2 regions of the Eubacterium sp. An3 genome follow, and region 2 is predicted to be linked to the other one. Evidence: riboswitches for the same ligand, from Rfam matches in the RefSeq annotation. Region 2 holds a riboswitch; the other holds the start of a gene.
The links. A riboswitch is a leader RNA that binds a small molecule or an ion and turns the genes downstream of it on or off. The one in region 2 is predicted to bind FMN.

Region 1: it holds a riboswitch for FMN, as region 2 does, so the genes downstream of both, B5F87_RS16730 (FGGY-family carbohydrate kinase) here and ribD (bifunctional diaminohydroxyphosphoribosylaminopyrimidine deaminase/5-amino-6-(5-phosphoribosylamino)uracil reductase RibD) in region 2, are expected to answer to the same signal.

What each region holds. Positions count from the first base shown of each region.
Region 1 covers NZ_NFIR01000028.1:18,717-24,254, forward strand. The annotation lists gene B5F87_RS16715 (XRE family transcriptional regulator) at 1-594, opposite strand, end outside; gene B5F87_RS16720 (uracil-DNA glycosylase) at 839-1,390, shown strand; gene B5F87_RS16725 (FGGY-family carbohydrate kinase) at 1,459-2,274, shown strand; FMN riboswitch at 2,330-2,480, shown strand; gene B5F87_RS16730 (FGGY-family carbohydrate kinase) at 2,732-4,297, shown strand; gene B5F87_RS16735 (4Fe-4S dicluster domain-containing protein) at 4,523-5,538, shown strand, end outside.
Region 2 covers NZ_NFIR01000003.1:99,391-104,928, reverse strand. The annotation lists gene B5F87_RS04780 (6-phosphofructokinase) at 1-49, opposite strand, end outside; gene B5F87_RS04775 (sulfotransferase domain-containing protein) at 349-1,311, shown strand; FMN riboswitch at 1,384-1,514, shown strand; gene ribD (bifunctional diaminohydroxyphosphoribosylaminopyrimidine deaminase/5-amino-6-(5-phosphoribosylamino)uracil reductase RibD) at 1,758-2,912, shown strand; gene ribE (riboflavin synthase) at 2,940-3,590, shown strand; gene ribA (GTP cyclohydrolase II) at 3,646-4,851, shown strand; gene ribE (6,7-dimethyl-8-ribityllumazine synthase) at 4,887-5,360, shown strand; gene B5F87_RS04745 (DUF1858 domain-containing protein) at 5,453-5,538, shown strand, end outside.

The sequences.
Region 1 (5,538 bases), on a different contig from region 2:
GAGAACACCGGATTCTGTCAGCATCGTCACGGTGATCACCACAAGAATCATACCGATATTAAAAAAAGTAGTGATCGTCAACGCGCGGGTGTGCATTTCATCCGCAACTGTATCGGTGAAGAGAGCGAGATTTTTATAAAGAATCAGCAGGGCGGCGGTGGAACATACGCCGACCGCACAGGCTGCCAATGTCTGATTCTGTATATTGGCAGAAAAAATAACGGCAGCAAAGCAGAGTAGAAGGATGACGCCCCGTTTTTGACTGACAAGCTTCATCCGGCGCTCTGCTTTGTTTTTTTCTGCCAGTTCTGCGTTGAGTCTTGCCAGTTCCTCGGTTAGTTCTTTAATGGAAATATCTGAGACTGTGGCAGAATGTGGTGCGGCGCTGTCGTCAGCCTGTGTCTCCATACCCAGCAGTTCACTGACAGGAACGTTAAATAAAGCGGCTATTTTTATCACCATCTCCGCATCGGGAACAGACAGACCCCGTTCCCATTTCGAAACTGTCTGTCTTACGACAGAAAGCTTTTCCGCCAGATCTTCCTGGCTCATCTTTGCATTTTTCCGCAGGCGGCGGATATTTTCTTCAATCATAGTATGACCTCCCTTTGTTGTTCGCAGGCATCGCATCGTGCGCGTTTTTTGTGCCGGCGAACACATTTGATAGTCCTGATTATATCCATCAGAGGTTTAAAGGCAAGCAACAAAAGTTAACATGCCGCTTGCGGGGGGATTTTTCCGGTGGTATACTGAGGAAAATGTCTTTGGAATGTAATAGAACTATATAAGAAAAAATGTATGCCAAAAAGGCAGGATTGCCGTCAAGGGGAAGGAAAATATGTATACTTATGAGGAATTGAAACATTTTGTAGATCACTGCCGGCGCTGTCCGCTGGCTGCGACCCGCCACAGGGCAGTGATGGGGAGAGGAAACCTGCAGGCGCCCATTCTGTTTATCGCGGAAGGACCGGGAAGAAATGAAGACCGGGACGGGATTCCGTTTACCGGACAGTCCGGCCAGGTGTTTGACCGGCTGCTGTCAGGAATCGGGCTGTCGCGGGAAGACATCTATATTACCAATATTATCAAATGTCATCCGCCGGGGAACCGGAATCCGAGGCCGGAGGAGCAGAAGGCCTGTATGCCGTATCTGAAATATGAGACATGGCTGCTGAAGCCGAAGATCATCGTGTGTCTGGGACGGGTGGCGGCGCAGCGGATCATCCGTCCGGACTTTCGGATTACGAGAGAGCATGGAAACTTTCTGCTCAGGAAGGGCGTCTGGCTCACCGCCGTGTATCATCCCTCGGCGATTCTCAGAGATGAGGCAAAGCTGCCGGAGACGGAGGCGGATTTTCGGACCATCTGCGATAAGCTCTCGGAGCTTTAATTTTACTGTTTCAATACTTCCCGCGCCGTTGGCGCATCGATATAGAGGCTGTCTGCCAGTCCGCCGTTGTGGGCGGCGCCAGCGATAACTCCGCCGGCGGTGTGGGCACCGGCGTGGTGGCTCCGGGACGGGCCATGACCACCATCGGTACCAGTGGAACGGTATTTGCGTTTTCTGAGAAGCCGGTTCTTGATGTGAACAAATCCGTGTACACTTTCTGTATGCCGGTGCCGGGCGCATGGCATTTCATGGGAAGCGTGAACTCCTGCGGCGCGTCTCTCAAATGGTGGAGAAATAATTTCTATCCGGACGATCTGGAATACGAGCAGATCAATAAGGATGCGGCGTCATCCGCACCGAGCGCCAACCGTCTGATTTATCTTCCATACTTAAATGGCGAGCAGTCACCGCATTTCAACCTGAACTGCCGCGGTTCCTTCGTGGGACTGGCAGCCATCCACACGAAAGCGGACATGACAAGAGCGGTCATGGAAGGCGCGACATACGCTCTCCGTGATATCCTCACCGGAATCCGCAACTGCGGCGTCCGCCCGGAAACCATGCGGATGTGCGGCGGCGGCTCCAAGAGCCCGTTCTGGCGTCAGCTGATGGCGGATATCTACAACATGCCTGTCACTCTGCCGGATATGAACTCCGAGAACAGCGCTGCTCTGGGTGTTGCCATTCTGGCCGCTGTGGGAACCGGCGAGTACCAGAGCGTTGTGGATGCCTGTGATAAGATCATCAAGATGCGTAAAGAAGTATATCAGCCGGATGAAGAGATGGCGTTCATCTATGACAAGGTATATCAGGAGTTTGACAACCTCTATCCGAAACTGAAAGAGAACTGGAAGTCTATTCTGGATCTGGATTTCAGATATTAAGAAATGTATCTTGAAAACCTTTACATAAAAGGGTATAATAAGCAAGAAAACAAACACAGATCTTCAGGGCGGGGTGCAAGTCCCCACCGGCGGTAATCACAGGGCGGCGCGAAGCGCCGTGAGTCTGTGCGAGCCCGCGAGCCGAAAGGCAGGATTCCGGTGAGATTCCGGAGCCGACGGTATAGTCCGGATGGTAGAAGATGAGAGAGCAGGCGCTCCTGTACATTTGATTGTACATGGAAGGGGCGGCTGTGTATAATAGATTTACAATCACGCTCTGAGATTGACTGCGCGGCAGTTGATTTCAGAGCTTTTCTTTTTTCTTCCGGCGTATTGTCCTGGACGGCGAGCTGTGTCACTGCAGAGCAGGGGTTTCCCAATGTGGAAGAAGGGACGGCTGCTGCAGACAGAATTATTCAATTAAGAACATAAAAGGACAAGGGAAAGGAAGAAAAAAATGGCGAAATACTATCTTGGTTTTGATGCGGGTACCCAGAGTGTGAAGGTGGCAGTCTATGATGAGAAAATGAACTGTGTGGCGTCATCCAGTGCGCCGACGACTCTCACCTATCCTCATCCGGGGTGGGTGAGTATGGACTGCGATGAGTATCTGGAGCTGACGATTCAGGGAATGCGGGAGTGTGCCCGCATCATGCAGGAGAAGCATCTGGAGCCCGGAGATGTCCGGGCCATCATGGGAGACGGGATCATATGCGGTATCTGCGGCGTGGACGCCGACGGCAATGCGGTGACGCCGTATATCAATTATCTGGATTCCCGGACGAAAGAGGATGCTGAGAAGATTAACAGCTGGAATCTTGATATCTGGGGAAAGGAGACTGGTAATCCTGAGGCAAACTGTATGTTTCCGGCGCTCTTTGCCCGGTGGTTTCTGAAAAATTCCAAAGAGTTTCAGGAAAAGGGCGTGAAGTTCGTACACGACGCTCCGTATGTTCTGGCTCACCTGGCTGGTCTTGGTGCGGAAGATATGTTTATCGACTGGGGAACCATGTCCGGCTGGGGTCTTGGATATAAGGTGGAGGATAAATGCTGGTCTGCAGAGCAGCTTTCACTTCTTGGCATACCGGAGTCCATGATGCCGAAGATCGTGAAGCCGTGGGATATCGTGGGGTATCTCACAGAGGAAATGGCTGAAAAGACCGGATTTCCGGCGGGAATTCCCGTTTGTGCCGGAGCGGGGGATACCATGCAGTCCATGATCGGCAGCGGCAATATGCAGCCGGGACAGGCGGTGGATGTGGCCGGAACCTGTTCCATGTTCTGCGTGTCCACCAGCGGGATTATCCCGGAGCTGAGCCGCCGGGGAGCCGGACTGATTTTCAACAGCGGAACGCTGCCCGATACTTATTTTTACTGGGGATATATTCGTACCGGCGGTCTGGCGCTGCGGTGGTTTAAAGACAATGTATGCGGACAGGAGAAAGACGGAGATTATTATCAGACTCTCAGCCGGCAGGCGGAATGTGTACCGGCGGGAGCGGGCGGCGTGCTGTTTCTGCCGTATCTTACCGGCGGCATGAACGAGATCCCGGACGCTTCCGGCTGTTTTCTCAATATGACCATGGACACAGACCAGGCGGTGCTCTGGCGGGCGGTGCTGGAGGCAATAGGCTATGATTATATGGAAATCACAGATCAGTATCGCGCGGCGGGCATTGATTTAAGCCGCATCACCATCACAGAAGGCGGCAGCCGGGACGCCCTGTGGAATCAGATGAAGGCAGACATGCTTGACAGCCGGACTATTACTCTGGAAAATGCGGCGGGAGCCGTCATGACCAACTGTTTGTTCGGGGCATATGCGGTGGGCGACGTATCGGATATCAAAGAGGCGCTTCTCGGAAATCTTCATATTAGGAAGGAATATGCGCCGGACAGGATTAAACATGTCTTTTACCGGGAACAGTTTGAGAAAAAAAACCGTCTGGTGAAGAAAGAACTGGCAGGTGCGTTTCGTGTGCTGAAAGAGATGCGGGAACAGGGAAATGATACGGAAAAATGAATGGTGGGAATATGCTGTTTTTAATAAAGAAAACAGAATGGCATAAACTGTGGATTTTTTTTAATACATTGAGAATATTTCTTAAAAAGCGTTTGCGTTATGGGACTATGAATGTTAAACTATAAACAAATTAACCTTTAGTAGTATACGGTATTTTACGAGCCCTTTTTATGCGCCGTTCGCATGCGGGCTTCAGTCATTCACGAGGATTTAGGAGGATTATTTATGGTTACGAATGATGCTACAATTTTGAAAATCAAACATGAAGTACTGTATCGAGTTGCAAAGCTGGCTTATGAAGGAAAGTTTGAGGAGGAACGAGAAAAGATTCCTTATGAAATGATTCCGGGACCAAAAGCGCAGTTCAGATGCTGTATTTACAAGGAGAGAGAGGTCATCAGACAGAGAGTGAATCTGGCGGAGGGCAAAACGCCGATGGGTGAGAAGCCGGATCATTCCAAGGGACATAAGATTGTTTACGTCATTCCGGCGGCCTGTGAAGAATGTCCGATCGCAAGATATACAGTTACCAATAACTGTCAGAACTGTATGGGCAAGGCATGTTATAATTCCTGTAACTTTGGCGCCATCACCATCGGTATGAACCAGGCGTACATAGACCCTTCCAAATGTAAAGAGTGCGGTAAATGTGCTGCAGCCTGTCCATATAACGCTATCGCAGACCTGATGCGCCCTTGCCGTAAGAGCTGTCCGGTAGATGCTCTGCAGGTGGATCCGGACACAGGCATCGCTATGATCGACGATGAGAAATGTATTTCCTGTGGTCAGTGTATCCACAGCTGTCCGTTTGGCGCCATCGGCTCTGTCACATATATTGTGGATATCATCAACGCCATGCGTGAAGGCAAGAAGGTTTACGCCATGGTTGCTCCGGCACTGGAAGGTCAGTTCGGTGATAAGATTACAATGGCCAGCCTGAAAAAAGCGGCAAAAGAGCTTGGATTTACCGATATGATCGAGCTGGGTCTGGGCGGCGATCTGACGGCGCTTTTTGAGGCAAGAGAGTGGGCCGAGGCCTACAAAGAAGGCAAACAGCTCACCACATCCTGCTGTCCGGGCTTTGTTAATATGGTAAAGAAACATTTCCCGAAGATTGCGGATCACGTTTCCACCACAGTATCTCCGATGTGTGCCGTTTCCCGTATGGTTAAGGCAAAAGATCCGGATGCTGTCACTGTATTTGTGGGTCCTTGTGTGGCTAAGAAGAGCGAGGCTGCTGA
Region 2 (5,538 bases):
CTGCCGTAGGACCGCCGGATTGACCGACAATAAGGATTTTTCCTGACATAGTGTACCTCCTAATTATGAATCAAATGCCATATGATTCTTACATCAATAATAAGCATTGGTTAAAAAAGATAGTATTATTATACTATATGAAAAGGAGACTGTCTATTTAAAGGGAGAGAAAGAAAATATTTTATAAATATAATAAAAAATTACGATTTTTTTACGATTTGACCACAGACCGGACACAGTTTTTATGTAAAATAACTTACCTTTAAAATCAATTTCCGCTTCCGGGATTAATATTAAGGTGAAAAATACGAAAGAAAGGCGGGGGGACAGCCCCGGGCATAAACAAAGATGAAACCTGCATTTATTTGTATCGGATTCCAGAAATGTGGAACCACTTCTTTGTATGATATCCTGCGGCAGCATGAAGGTATCTGTCTGACGGAGGGGGTCAAGGAACCCATGTTTTACAGGGTTCCATTATTTCGTTTCTTCCTTGGAGAAAAATGGTATGAAAAAAGATATTTTGGGCATGTCCGGCCAGAGGACGGGAGGATGGCCGGAGAAGTGAATGCCGGACTGGGTTTTCAGGGCTGTGCAGCTAAGATCGGGAAGGATTTTCCGGAGGAGACCCGTTTGATTTTTCTCATGCGCGATCCGGCTGACCGGTGCTATTCTGCTTACAAATATTTTCTTGCTCTGGGATTTCTCCCGTGCCGGACGGTAAGGGATGACAAAAAAAGAGGGCATGCGGCAGCATTTGACCGATATGTGAATAGCATTCTACACAGCCGGTTTCACCGGAAAGGCATTATGATCCGGAGACTGAAATACCTCTGTTTTTCCCAGGGAAATTATGCCTGCTGTATTGAAGAATATCTTAAATATTTCCCGAAAGAAAATATGAAGTTCGTTTTCTTTGAGGAATTGATCGAGGATGAACAGAGAGTTGCGGAAGATATTCTGGATTTTATCCGGGTTGAGAAGAATTCCGGAATCAATTATAATATCAAGAGTAATGAGAGTGTGTTCTGTGCCGTTTCACCCCTGCGAAGCAAAGTCATATATCTTTTTCAGGGCGTCTATCATATTTTGATAGATTTCCTGCATCTGGGCAGATTCCCTAAGGTACGTCATGTCCTGCGCAAGTTCTTCCGGTGGATTCAAAATATGTGCATTCAACGGGACGCGGACCGTTCCAAAATGTTTCCGCAGACCCGGCGCATTCTTAACCGCTATTATCAGGACGAGATTGCCCGGCTGGAAGAGCTGATCGGACGCAAAGTGCCGGAAAGCTGGGGGAGAACGGCGTAGTGCGCGCCTGTATCACAAAAGATTTACTTGAAAACCCTCTGATAAAGAGTTATAATAACTAAAGAAATGAAAAACGGTCTTCAGGGCGGGGTGCAAGTCCCCACCGGCGGTAATCACAGAGAAGTGCGAGCCCGCGAGCCGAAAGGCAGGATTCCGGTGAGATTCCGGAGCCGACGGTATAGTCCGGATGGTAGAAGATGTTTATATTTGTATGCGTGTATTTTATTTACGTGTATTTATATGGCGGTGATAAGCCCTGAGATTAGTCGCAGTGTACGACTGGTTTCAGGGCTTTTTGTATTTAAAATATTTCTTTCTGGAATCTTTCCAGGATTCTTATCGTAAACGACCCTGCAGTCATCCGGCAGAATCTGCCAATATTCCTGTTCCTGAAGCTCCGATCATACATTTTCTGATATATATTGCGGAAAGGAGAAGAAGTCAATATGAACGGCATTGAGAAATCAGATGCGGCCGGGCCATATCCGGATGAGCAATATATGCGAAGAGCCATAGAGCTGGCGAAGCGCGGCAGCGGCCATGTGAATCCAAATCCGCTGGTGGGAGCGGTGATTGTCCGGGACGGAGAGATTCTCGGAGAAGGCTGGCACGAAGAATATGGAGAGCTCCATGCGGAGCGAAATGCCATTGCCCATGCCAGAGCGGCCGGGCACCGTCTGGAAAGCAGCACCATCTATGTGACCCTGGAGCCCTGCTGCCATTATGGAAAGACGCCGCCCTGCACGGAGGCGATTATCGAGGAAGGAATCACGACGGTGGTAGTCGGTTCGGATGATCCCAATCCCCTGGTGGCAGGCAGAGGATTTCGGATATTGAGGGAGCACGGCATTACGGTGATACCACATTTTCTGAAAGAAGAATGTGACGCTGTCAACGAGGTGTTCTTCCATTACATCAGCACTGGGCGCCCCTATGTGGCCATGAAATATGCCATGACACTGGATGGGAAGATTGCCTGCCGGACGGGAGATTCCCGATGGGTGACCGGAGAGGAAGCCAGAAATCATGTACACAGACTGCGCAATCATTTTAAAGGAATCATGGCTGGTATCGGAACGGTGCTGGCGGATGATCCTATGCTGAACTGCCGCATGAAAGGAGGCAGAGATCCGGTGAGGATTATCTGTGACAGTCATCTGCGGATTCCTCTGGAATCCAGACTGGTGCAGACCGCGCGGGAACAGCCTGTCATTGTGGCGTGTCTTCCCGGAGAGAACCGGACAAAAGCAAAGCAGCTTGAGAAAAAAGGGGTGACGGTCTGGGAGATACCTCCGGAAACGGAAGCAGAGCCGCACCGGAACATGATAGATTTGAGTTGTCTCATGCAGAAGCTGGGTGAAAATAAAATCGACGGTATTTTGCTGGAAGGCGGCGGCACGCTCAACGAGAGCGCTCTTCAGTCCGGGATTGTATCTAAGGTTTATTGTTATCTGGCGCCCAAAATATTTGGCGGTGCGGACGCGAAAACTCCGGTGGAAGGCCGCGGCGCGGCGCTGGCAAAGGACGCCTGGATGCTTGAACGGTGCGGGCAGCGACAGTTTGGAGAGGATATTCTGCTGGAATACAGGGTAGTGCGCTAGAAAAACGGGAAAGGAGATAATACAGAGATGTTTACAGGTATTATCGAGGAAATAGGAGTGATAAGAAGTATCAGGATGGGGGCTCATTCCGCCGTCATCACCATTCAGGCAGATAAGGTGATGGAAGATATCCATGTGGGCGACAGTATTGCAGCCAATGGAGTATGTCTGACAGTCACATCGTTTGACAGGAACAGCTATGATGTGGATGTGATGCATGAGACACTGCGGAGGACCAGCCTGGGGAAAATGAAAAGCGGAAGCCGGGTGAATCTGGAGAGGGCTATGGCGGCGGATGGAAGGTTTGGAGGCCATATGGTGGCGGGCCATGTGGATGCTCCGGGTACTATTGCATCCATGGAAAAAGATGATAATGCTATATGGATAACGGTTCGGACGCCGCCGGACATCCTGAAATATATCGTAGAAAAAGGCTCCATTGCGATTGACGGTATCAGTCTCACAGTGGCGCGGGTGGATGATAAGAGCTTTGCAGTGTCAGTGATTCCTCACACGGGAGCCAATACTACTCTTCTTGAAAAGAAACCCGGGGATATGGTTAATCTGGAAACGGACATGATAGGCAAATATGTGGAAAAGCTTCTGGGTTTGAATAGGGAAGAGGAAAAGCCGCAGTCGGGTATCACGGAGGAGTTTTTGAGAAACCATGGATTCTGACGGTAAAGCATAACTCAAATGATCATACATCACAAAAAGACGAGGAGAATGAAAAATGAATGAATTTCGATGCAATACTATAGAGGAGGCTCTGGAAGATTTTAAACAGGGCAAAATGGTCATCGTTGTGGATGACGGTGATGTGGAAAATGACGGTGCGCTTGTGGTGGCAGGCCAGTTTGCCACGCCAGAGGCAGTGAATTTTATGTTAAGTCATGGAAAAGGAATCATGACCATGCCGGTTTCTGAAGATGTGGCAAGGAAAATCGGTGTGGAGGAACAGATTTGGGAGAACCGGGAGTTATCCCGTTCTGTTTCTACAGTGACCATTGACAGTGTACATGCGGCGAGCGGCGCTTCGGCGGCGGATCGTTCTCTGACTGTGATGACCGCAGCGGCGGAGACGGCGGGACCGGAGGAGTTCAGACGGCCGGGGACCATAGTGCCTAAGGTGGCGCTGCAGGGAGGCGTGCTGAAACGTACAGGTTTTACAGAAGCGGCGGTGGATCTGGCACAGATGGCAGGATTGAGGCCGGTGGGATTGCGCTGTGGAATCCTTGATGAAGAAGGGGCGGTGGCAAAAGTACCAAAGCTGCTGAAGTTTGCGGAGAAATATGACCTCAAAATCATAACCATAGCGGATATGATTCAGTATCGCCGGCGGACTGAAAGTTTTGTAAGCTGTGAGGCTGAGGCGGATTTTCCGACTCATTACGGTCATTTTCGGATTTTTGGTTATGTGAACAAATTAAACGGGGAACATCATGTGGCCATCGTGAAAGGAAATGTGGACGACGGCGGGCCGGTGCTCTGCCGGGTACACTCAGAATGTCTGACCGGGGACGCGCTCGGTTCGAGACGCTGCGACTGCGGTCAGCAGTACGCGGCTGCTATGAGGATGATCGAGAAAGAAGGACGCGGAGTACTTCTTTATATGAGACAGGAAGGCCGGGGTATTGGATTGATAAACAAGCTAAAAGCTTATGAGCTGCAGGATCAGGGTATGGATACAGTGGAGGCCAATATTGCTCTGGGATTTCCGGAGGACCTGCGGGACTATGGCATCGGTGCACAGATTCTCGCAGACCTGGGCGTTAAGAAACTTCGTCTCATGACCAATAATCCGGCAAAGGTAGTGGGACTGTCTGGGTACGGCATAGAAATCGTGGAGCGGGTGCCAATCATCATTGAGGCAAATGAAGATGACTTCTTCTACCTGAAAACCAAGCAGGAGAAGATGGGACATTACACAAAATATTAAAAAACATTTTATGGATAAGAACAGGAGGAAATATCATGAGAGTAAACGTATTTGAAGGAAAAGTAGTAGGCGGAGAAGAGAGAGTGGGAATCGTGTGCGCGAGATTCAATGAGTTTATCGTTTCCAAGCTTTTGAGCGGCGCCATTGACGGCCTTGTCCGCCACGGTATGAAAGAAGAAAATATTGATGTGGCGTGGGTACCGGGAGCATTCGAGATTCCGCTGATCTGTGAAAAGATGGCGAATTCAGGAAAATATGACGCGGTCATCGCTCTCGGTACGGTTATCCGCGGCGCCACCAGCCACTATGATTATGTGTGCAGCGAGGTTTCCAAAGGCGTGGCGCAGGTGGGACTTCAGTCCGGCATTCCGGTATTATTCGGTATCGTCACCACGGAAAACATCGAGCAGGCCATTGAGCGCGCCGGCACAAAGGCGGGCAACAAGGGGTATGATTGCGCGCTTGGCGCTATTGAAATGATCAACCTCATCAAGGAGATTGAAAAATAATAACTATTGAATTTTTTGATTCCGTGTATTATACTGAGTAAAGTACCCGATAAACAAACAGGATTTTTGAAGTAATACAGGAGGAATAGATCATGGCAGCTCAGGTTGTTACAAAGAATACATTAATCGGAGAGATGCTCCAGATGGATATGGGGATTGCCGCTATTTTAATGGCAGC